DNA from 3 places in the Arthrobacter sp. SLBN-83 genome. Region 3 is predicted to be linked to each of the others. Evidence: predicted binding sites of a transcription regulator. Region 3 holds the regulator's gene; each other region holds the start of a gene.
The links. The regulator HrcA, encoded in region 3, represses chaperone genes, less so after heat shock. The targets are predictions, from matches to a motif close to TTNGCACTCGNNNNNNNCGAGTGCNAA.
Positions count from the first base shown of each region.

Region 1: the regulator HrcA is predicted to act here: its motif matches at 1,691-1,717, upstream of groES (co-chaperone GroES).
Region 2: the regulator HrcA is predicted to act here: its motif matches at 1,695-1,721, upstream of FBY30_RS10170 (Hsp20/alpha crystallin family protein).

Region 1 is NZ_VFMX01000001.1:2,688,339-2,691,610, reverse strand. Features, by position in the region: gene groL (chaperonin GroEL) at 1-1,162, opposite strand, end outside; gene groES (co-chaperone GroES) at 1,241-1,534, opposite strand; gene FBY30_RS12540 (hypothetical protein) at 1,787-2,167, opposite strand; gene FBY30_RS12535 (class I SAM-dependent methyltransferase) at 2,222-3,272, shown strand, end outside.
Region 2 is NZ_VFMX01000001.1:2,212,322-2,215,593, forward strand. Features, by position in the region: gene FBY30_RS10165 (FAD-dependent monooxygenase) at 1-1,187, shown strand, start outside; gene FBY30_RS10170 (Hsp20/alpha crystallin family protein) at 1,797-2,219, shown strand; gene FBY30_RS10175 (NAD(P)H-hydrate dehydratase) at 2,448-3,272, opposite strand, start outside.
Region 3 is NZ_VFMX01000001.1:3,625,393-3,628,664, forward strand. Features, by position in the region: gene FBY30_RS16995 (DUF4870 domain-containing protein) at 1-227, opposite strand, end outside; gene FBY30_RS17000 (DUF3097 domain-containing protein) at 304-1,152, opposite strand; gene hrcA (heat-inducible transcriptional repressor HrcA) at 1,327-2,340, shown strand; gene dnaJ (molecular chaperone DnaJ) at 2,429-3,272, shown strand, end outside.

The DNA of each region.
Region 1 (3,272 bases), 940 kb from region 3:
CCTTCAGCTCAACTTCGGTGGCTGCACCGACCTTGATGACGCCGATGCCGCCGGCCAGCTTGGCCAGGCGCTCCTGGAGCTTTTCGCGGTCCCAGTCGGAGTCGGTGCGGGTCAGCTCGGCGCGCAGCTGGGCAACCCGTGCCGATACGTCTTCAGCAGAACCGGCGCCGTCCACGATGGTGGTGTTGTCCTTGGTGACGGTGATGCGGCGGGCAGTACCCAGCACCTCCAGGCCAACCGAGTCCAGGCTCAGGCCCAGCTCCGGGGAGACAACCTGCGCACCGGTGAGGGTGGCGATGTCCTGCAGCATGGCCTTGCGGCGATCACCGAAGCCCGGAGCCTTGACGGCAACGACGTTCAGGGTGCCGCGGATCCGGTTGACGATCAGCGTGGACAGTGCCTCGCCCTCAACGTCTTCGGCAATGATGAACAGCGGCTTGGAGGCCTGCAGCGCCTTTTCGAGCAGCGGCAGGAATTCCTGGATCGAGGAGATCTTGCCCTGGTTGATCAGGATGAGAGCGTCCTCGAGGACAGCTTCCTGGCGCTCCGCGTCGGTGACGAAGTACGGGGACAGGTAACCCTTGTCGAACTGCATGCCCTCGGTGAGGACCAGTTCGGTCTGGGTGGTGGAGGACTCTTCGATGGTGATGACGCCATCCTTGCCCACCTTGCCGAAGGCCTCGGCGAGGAGCTCGCCGATTTCGTCGCTCTGGGCGGAGATGGCGGCAACGTTTGCCACCTGGGTGCCTTCAACCGGCCGTGCGTTCTCCAGCAGGCGGGCAGCCACGGCTTCAACCGCAACTTCGATGCCGCGCTTGATCTGGCCGGGGGCAGCGCCGGCTGCAACGTTGCGCAGGCCTTCCTTGACCAGGGCCTGGGCCAGGACGGTTGCGGTGGTGGTACCGTCACCGGCGACGTCGTTGGTCTTGGTGGCCACTTCCTTGGCCAGCTGGGCGCCAAGGTTCTCGTAGGGGTCGTCCAGTTCCACTTCGCGGGCGATGGTGACGCCGTCGTTCGTGATGGTGGGGGCGCCCCACTTCTTGTCCAGGACGACGTTGCGGCCGCGCGGGCCGAGCGTCACCTTGACGGTGTTCGCGAGCTTATCGATGCCGGCCTCAAGGGACCGGCGGGCAGCGTCATCAAACGCAAGCTGCTTTGCCATGGTTTTGTCCTTTCAAAGACAGAACCCCGCACTGCCGGCCAGCATGAGCATGGCCGGCGGCACGGGGATCCGAAAGAGTTACTTGACGACGATCGCCAGGACGTCGCGGGCGGACAGCACGAGGTACTCGGTGCCGCCGGTCTTGACTTCGGTTCCGCCGTACTTGGAGTAGATGACAACGTCGCCAACGGCCACGTCAACGGGGACGCGGTTGCCGTCTTCGAAGCGGCCGGGGCCTACTGCAACAACTTCGCCTTCCTGCGGCTTCTCCTGTGCGGAGTCCGGGATGACCAGGCCGGAAGCCGTGGTCTGCTCGGCTTCGAGCGGGCGGACAACGATACGATCCTCAAGAGGCTTAATAGAGACCGACACTCGGACCTCTCCTTTTCGTCAGCAAATTCGTGGACTGGAAAGCTTTCCGCCGAAGCTGGCAAACCGTCGTCGCGGTGCCGGCAGCAGCCTGGCTGGCAGCTCTTCATGTGTTAGCACCCTCCTAGGGAGAGTGCTAATGAAGACTCTATGTAAGGGTTAGCACTCGGTCAAGGTGAGTGCCAACGTTTCGTCACGGGCGTACGCCTTTGCCGGACGGACGACGCCGGGTTGCGGGCGGCAGCCGCGGCGCACCTACCGGCCCAGGTCGTCGAAGTCCACGTCCTCGCCGCCGTCGGAATCGCCGCCGCCCTGCTGCCGTCCTCGGTAGAGGACCCACCCGGACACCGCTGCGGCGAGCAGCGCGATGACGAGGAATACGATGCTCCCTGACCGGGCGCCGTCGTACAGCCCGCGGATGTCCCGCGACTCCTGGCTGTTGTCCTGGATATCGTTGCCGCCTACCGAATAGACGGTGGCATTGAAGGTGTCCAGCAGGAAGATGATCACCAGCAGGGCGATGCAGACCACGGCCACCACGGCAGCGGCAATCAGGACGGAACGGGCAAGCCGGGCCGGCCTACTGTGCCTGGGCTCGTGGTCCGCGGTCTCCCCGTGGGCTGCGCTCTCATCCATGGTTTCAACAGTATCCGCATCCCGGCCGTCTGCTCCTCCACTAGGCTGGAACCCATGGCTCACGCTCCCCAGGACCAGATTGCACAGGACCAGATTGCACCGCTGCTGACCCCCGAAGGCTGGGAGTTGCTGGCATCCCTGGGCCCTTACCGGGACGAGGATTCGTTCGAGCTCAATTCAGCGCTCAGGAAGGCCGGGCACTCCCCCGAACTCGTGTCCGCCGTGCTCACGCAGTCGCGGCTGCGCACCCGGGCCCAGGCGAAATTCGGCGAGTTTGCCCGCCAGATGCTCTTCACCCAGGCCGGGCTGGAGCAGGCCACGCGCCTGAACGTCGCCGCCCACCACGCACGCCGGTTCGCGGCTGCCGGGATCCAGCACGTAGCGGACCTGGGCTGCGGCCTCGGCGCCGACTCCCTGGCCCTGGCCTCCCTGGACATCAACGTCACCGCCGTCGACATGGATGAGACCACCGCGGCCTGCGCCACGGTGAACCTCATCCCATTCCCTAACGCCACGGTGGTGCACGCGGACGCGGCAGCAGTCCCGCTGGACGGGATCGACGGCGTCTGGCTGGATCCGGCCCGCCGCGTCACCTCCACCTCCGGCACCAAACGGATCTGGGACCCTGAGGCGTTCTCGCCGCCGCTGTCCTTCGTGGAGTCGCTCGCCGCAGAGGGGAAAGCAGTTGGAGTGAAGATGGGTCCGGGCATGCCGCACGACTCCGTGCCTGCCGGGTGCGAGGCCCAATGGGTGTCGGTAGGCGGCGATGTCACCGAGGTGACCTTGTGGTTCAACGCTGTGCGCAGGCCCGGCGTCCGCCGCGCCGCCCTGGTCCTGGGTCCGCAGGGACCGGCCGAGCTCACCAGCGGGGAGGACTTCGGCGCGGGCCCATCAGCGCCAGTGGGAGCCGTGGAGGGATACCTGTACGAGCCTGACGGCGCCGTGATCCGCGCGGGGTTGGTGGCGGATGTGGCGCTGGAACTCGGCGGCCATCTTGTGGATGAGCACATCGCCTACATCTGCGCCCCGGAACTCCTGGATACCCCCTTCGCCAGGGCTTACAAGGTCCTGCAGGTCATGCCCTACAACGTCAAGGCGCTGAAGG
Region 2 (3,272 bases), 1.4 Mb from region 3:
GCGGGCCGCCGGCGTGGCAAAAGGGCGGCCCGGTCCATGCCGAGCTCAATGGAGCCCGCGGGCCCGGGCATCACGCCTCGCGCTTCCTGGCCGGCTGCGACGGGCAGTCCAGCACCGTCCGTGGGATCACCGGCGCGCAGTGGCGCGGCGGTCCGTACCGGGTGGAAGCCGTCTTGGCCGACCTCGAACTTGATGGCCCCCTGGACCCCGGGCTGCTGCATGTGGCGGTGGGGCGTGCAGGGCTGGCTTTCCTTTTCGCGCTGGGCGAGGGTGCCACGTGGCGGATGCTGGCCACCCGCCCGGCGGTGCCGGGTTCCAGCGCCAGCTTCGGCCAGCTGGGTCCGCCCGTTCCACCGGAGGAGGTGGCGCGGCTGGTGAGGGAGTCGGGCCTGGAGGCCACCGTACGGGACGTGGGCTGGTCCGCCCAGGTTCCGCTGCAGCACCGGATTGCCGGCACGTTCGGGACCAGCCCCGTCTTCCTGGCCGGCGACGCCGCCCACGCCCACTCCCCGGCGGGAGGCCAGGGCATGAACAACGGCATTCTGGACGCCCTCAACCTCGGCTGGAAACTCGGGTTTGCCTCGACCGCCGGCAGGCCGCTGCCGGAACTGCTGGAAAGCTACGGGCGGGAGCGGCTGCCCGCGGCCCGGCGGGTGCTGGCGCTGACGCACCTGATCTTCTTCGGCGAAGCCTCGCCGCATCCGGCAGCCCGCCTGGCCCGCAGCGTCCTGCCGGCGTTCGCTCCCGTCCTGCCCCTGCTCCTCCGACGGCGTTGGCTCATCTCAAAGGGCGTCAGGCTGCTGGCCCAGCCGTTCGTGAACTACCGGAACAGCGCCATCTCGCGTGACGGCGTGCCACAGGCCAGCGGATGGCCGCGGCCGGGCGAGCGGCTGCCCGACGCTGTGGTGTCGGTGGACGGACAGGTGGTCCGCCTGCACGAGCTGACCGCCGTGCCGGGCATCCACCTGTTGCTGGGGCGCGACGCCGGCCCGGCCGCCCTGGGTGCCGGCCCCGCCTTTGCGGTGGACAGCCGGCCCCGGTTGCTGCACGTCCACCGCCTCACCAGCCACCCCGGCACTGGCCTTGTTGCCGTCCGCCCGGATGGCTACGTGGGTTTCCGCTGCGGCGAGGCGGACCCGGCGCAGCTGCTCGGCTGGCTGCGGCTGGTTGGTGCCGTCCGGGACTAGGTGCCGTCCCGCCGTCGTGATGCTCCATCACTTATGGCTCCTAAAGGGGCCTTATAAGGGCCAAATCTGATAGGGCAACGGGGATGGAGAGGGTAGTTGCGGAGGGATTGCGGGCGTAGTCTGGTCAGTTCAAGGCACATAAGTCCAGCATGAGAGGGGAAGTTCCATGACCATCCCGCCAGTGCACGAACCTGAGCCGTTTCCGCCCGAACCCGGTCCGGAGCCCACGTCGCCGGATCCCACCCAGCCGCGACCGCCCGGTCCGCCGTCCCCCAACCCGTTCCCGGCGCCGCCGGCGCCCGGCCCGCTGCCGGTGCCGGATCCAGGGCCCGCGCCGCTTCGCCCGGATCCCACCAGGGACTGACCGCAACCCGTAAAGCAGTGACTCCAAAGAGGGGCCTTCTGCGCAGCAGCAGCTGCGCAGAAGGCCCTTTTAGGATGCGGGCGTCGCGAAAATCAAGCCCGCTTCTGCCCTGAAAAATATGCAGGAAATCCGCGACTTAACCCCTTGAAGACCTCCCGCTGCAGTGCTAAAAAATCTATATCAGCCACCACACATCAGGCTGATGTGGAAACAGTGTTGGACCAACTCTTACCAGGAGGGAAGCCATGTTGATGCGAACCGATCCGTTCCGCGAGCTGGACAGGCTGGCCCAGCAGGTCCTTGGTACCACTGCGCGCCCGGCGGCGATGCCGATGGACGCATGGCGTGAGGACCAGGAATTCGTCGTGGCGTTCGATCTGCCCGGCGTCGCTGTGGATTCGGTGGACCTGGACGTGGAACGGAACGTGCTGACGGTGCGGGCGGAAAGGCCCGATCCCGTGGGCAAGGACACCGAACTGATCGCAGCGGAACGGCCGCGCGGCGTCTTCAGCCGGCAGTTGATCCTCGGCGACACGCTGGACGTGGACAACGTCAAGGCGAGCTACGACGCCGGTGTGCTGACGCTGCGGATCCCGGTGGCCGAAAAGGCCAAGCCGCGCAAGATCGAGATTGAAACGAAGGGGGCAAAGCAGGAGATCTCCGCATAGCCGGCGCAGGGATTCCGCTCAAAGCGGGAACCGCAGAGGACCGGAAGGCTCGGGAGGCGGGCACATCTGTTGACTGCCTTTTTGGGGCGAATCGCCATCTGTGCAACGCCACAGCGCCAGACAGCGCATCGGCAGCTTAGGCCTTAACCTCCCGACACGGTGGCCCCCGGGTTTAGCCGGGGGCCATCCGCGTGCCGGGGGCACCTGCAGTCCGCCGTGAAGCCCGCGTCAAACGCTGAATTCCAGCATCAGGGCGGGCAATTCGTCAGCCAGTTCGCGGGCCAGGAAGCCGAGCGGTCCCAGCCTGCTGGCCAAACGGTCCCCCGCCGCTGCATGCAGGTGGGTTCCCCAGCAGGCTGCCTGGGCGCCCGTGGTTCCGCGGGCCCGGAACCCGGCAATGGCTCCCGCCAGCACGTCGCCGCTGCCGGACGTGCCCAGCCCGCCGTACCCCGTGGTGATCTTCCACAGCTCCGGCTCGTCCGGGTTCAGGCCGGGCGGCTGGGTGATAAGCCCCTGGCAGCTGACCACGGCGCCGAACCTGGCGGAAATCTCGGCCAGGTCCTTTTCGAGGTCGTTCACGTCCCGCCCCAGCAGGACCGCCGCTTCCGTCGGGTTCGGGGTGAGGATCAGCCTTCCGCGCCACGGGCCAAGTTGATCCTCCAACGGCACCAGGGCGCCCAGCGCGTAGGCATCGAGGACGACGGCGGGACCTTCCCCCGAGCCAGCGTCGCCCTGGGAGCCACTCCCCGCGCCGCCCTCGCGGCTGAGCATCGCCTCCAGCAGTTCGTTGGCAAGATCGGGATCGTCCAGGCCCGGGCCCACCAGGATGGCGTCGGCTTTATCCAGGTAGGGGGAAATCCGGTCCAGCTCCGGCTTAACAGAGCCAGCGGCGGTTTCCGGAAGTCCGATCGAGCCGCACTCGGGCATCGCCACCCCCAGGTGCACCGACACCGATTCGGCCACCGCCAGCGTGAGCTTCCCGGCCCCGGCGCGCAGGGCTGCGGTGCCGGCCAGGAGGGCTGCGCCGGGCGTGGCCCTTGCCCCGCCCACCAC
Region 3 (3,272 bases):
AGGCTGAAGTTCAGCGCTTCCTTGGACTCCTGGGCGGTAAACGGCCCGCGGTCGCGGAAGATCAGGTAGATCAGCAGCGAGGGGATGCACCCCAGGATCCCGCCGAAGTGCGCCAGCGTGGCCCATTGGCGGTCTTCGCTGGCCGTAAGCGGCAGGGCGTTGGCGGGTACGCCATGGTACTCGGAACGGCCCTGGCCGTCCCTGTGATCACGTGCGTTTTCTGCCACAGTCTGTGTCCTTCTGAGGTGCAAGTTGGTGCTGACTACTACCAAGAATACTGGCTTTGTGGCCGTTGCCCGCCCGTCAGGGCACGGTGAGGAAATCGATGACTTCCTCAACCCGGCCCAGCAGGGACGCTTCGAGGTCCGCGTACGTGCGTACGGCGCCCAGCAGCTTCTGCCATCCGAGGCCGATGTCTTCCTTTGTGGCGTGGGGCCAGCCGAAGGCTTTGAGGATCCCGGTCTTCCAGTCCTGCCCGCGGGGGATAGCGGGCCATTTTTCGATGCCCAGGACTGCAGGGCGGATCGCCTGCCAGACGTCCACGTAGGGGTGCCCGACGATCAGGACGTTTCCGGCCGCGCCCGGGGACGCCATGACGGCGTCGGCGATCCGGGATTCCTTTGAATCGGGAACCAGGTGGTCCACCAGCACGCCGAGGCGGCGGCCCGGGCCGGGCCTGAACTCTGCGACGGCAGCGGCCAGGTCGTCGATGCCGTGGAGGGGCTCGACGACGATGCCTTCCACGCGCAGGTCGTCTCCCCAGACTTTTTCCACCAGTTCGGCGTCGTGCTTGCCTTCCACCCAGATCCGGCTTGCCTTGGCAACCTGGGCGCGCTGGCCCGAGACGCGCACCGAACCGGAGGCGGTCCTGCCGGCGGGAAGACCGACGGCGGCTTTGGGCGCCGGCGGCATCAATCGGATGGGCTGGCCCTCAAGGAGGAAACCGAACCCAAGCTTGAAGGACCGGGACTTTCCGCGGCGGTCCTCCAGTGCCACGACGTGCATTCCGCCGGACTTCTCCACACGGGTCACGGCGCCCACCCAGCCGGACTGTACTTCCTCAAGCACCATGCCGCGCTCCACGGCGACCTCGGGCAGCTCCGCCCGTGTGGGAGCGGAAATGCCCCGGGGGCCCCAGTTCTGGTAATCCATGGAATCGATCCGCCTAGCGCTAGCTCCTCAGCCCGGGAGTTTCGCCCGGAGCGGTACCAATGCTAACAACGGGCCGAGGCATAATAGACTGTTAGCACTTAGGCATGTCGAGTGCTAACCCCTGGGTGGCACCGGGCGGGGCGGGCGGCCCCGGACCATGGATGGAGGTGGAGAGTGAGCGAGCCACGCAAACTGGAAGTACTGCGGGCCATCGTGGAGGATTACGTCCACTCCCGCGAACCGGTTGGGTCGAAGGCCCTGGTGGAGCGGCACCATCTTGGTGTTTCCAGCGCCACCATCCGCAATGACATGGCCGCCCTGGAGGACGAGGGGCTGATTACCGCCCCCCATACCAGCGCCGGCCGGATTCCCACCGACAAGGGCTACCGGCTCTTTGTCGACCAGATCTCGGCAGTCAAGCCCCTTTCGGCGGCAGAACGCCGTGCCATCCAGACCCTCCTGGAAGGCGCGGACGACCTCGACGACGTACTGGACCGCACGGTCCGGCTGCTGTCGCAACTGACCAACCAGGTGGCCGTGGTCCAGTACCCGCACCTGAGCAGGGCACTTGTCCGCCACATCGAATTCGTGCTGCTGGCACCGCGGAAGGTCCTCGTGGTCCTCATCGCCAACAGCGGCAAGGTGGAGCAGCGCGTCCTGGACGTCGGCCAGGACCTTGGCGACGACGCGCTGGCCGAGTTGCGCACCCGTTTCCTGGCTGCCCTGGGGGGAACCCGGCTGAGCCACCTCGCCCAGGCCCTTCCCGCCGTCGTGGCTGCAACACCCCACGCGCAGCGCCAGGCGGCACACGCGCTGGCACTCGGCCTGGAGGCGCTGGCCCAGAGCAGCCGGGAAGACCGCATGGTCATGGCCGGCACCGCCAACCTCGCCAGGTCCAATGTGGACTTTCCCCTCAGCATCGGCCCTGTGCTGGAGGCGCTCGAGGAACAGGTGGTGATGCTGCGGCTGTTGAGCGAGATGGCCCAGGACCACCGGGGCGTGGCCGTCAGCATCGGAAGGGAGAACCCCTATGACGGCCTTGCCGAGGCCTCCGTGGTAGCCACCGGCTACGGTCCGGACAGCGCAGCCAAGGTAGGAATCCTCGGTCCTACCCGAATGGACTATCCCACCACCATGGCCGCCGTCAGGGCGGTAGCCCGTTACCTTTCCAGGATTTTGGGGCCCTGACTCTTGGCCGCCGGAGCTTGCTCCGACTGTGGAACGAGAGCCCTGGCCGACCAACTGAACGCAGTACTACAAGGAAGAGACACGAATTTTGAGCAGCCACTATGACGTCCTTGGAGTCTCACCCGAAGCTACAGGGGAAGAGATCAAAAAGGCCTACCGCAAGCTGGCCCGCACCCTCCACCCGGACGTTAACCCAGGTGCCGACGCTGCAGAACGCTTCAAGGCGGTAACGCACGCCTACGAGGTCCTTTCCGATCCCCAGAAGCGCAGGATCTACGACACCACCGGCAATGAAAACGGTACGGACAACGGCTTCGGCGGTGCCGGCTATGCAGGCCAGGGATTCGCGTTCCAGGACATCTTCGACACCTTCTTTGGCGCCGGCGGCACTTCGGGCCCGGCGTCGCGTGTCCGCCGCGGCCAGGACGCACTCATCAGTGTCCGGATCGACCTCCGTGACGCCGTGTTCGGAGTCAACAAGAAGCTCGAGGTGGACACCGCCGTGGTCTGCCCCACCTGTGACGGATCATGCTGCCGCCCCGGGACCCAGCCGGAACGGTGCGACATCTGCGGCGGCAGCGGCCAGGTCCAGCGGGCGGTCCGCTCCATCCTCGGCCAGGTCATGACGGCAGCCCCCTGCGGCACCTGCGAGGGCTTCGGCACGGTCATCAAGGATCCCTGCAACGAATGCAGTGGCCAGGGGCGCATCCGCAGCCGCCGGTCGCTGACCATCAAGGTTCCCGCCGGCGTCGCCACTGGTACCCGCATCCAGCTCTCCGGCCAGGGCGAGGCAGGCCCTGCAGGGGGGCCGGCGGGTGACCTGTACGTGGAGATCCGCGTCAACAACGACCCCACGTACGTGCGCGAAAGCGATGATCTGCACGCCACCCTGCACATCCCCATGACCGCGGCGGCCCTGGGCACGGACGTCA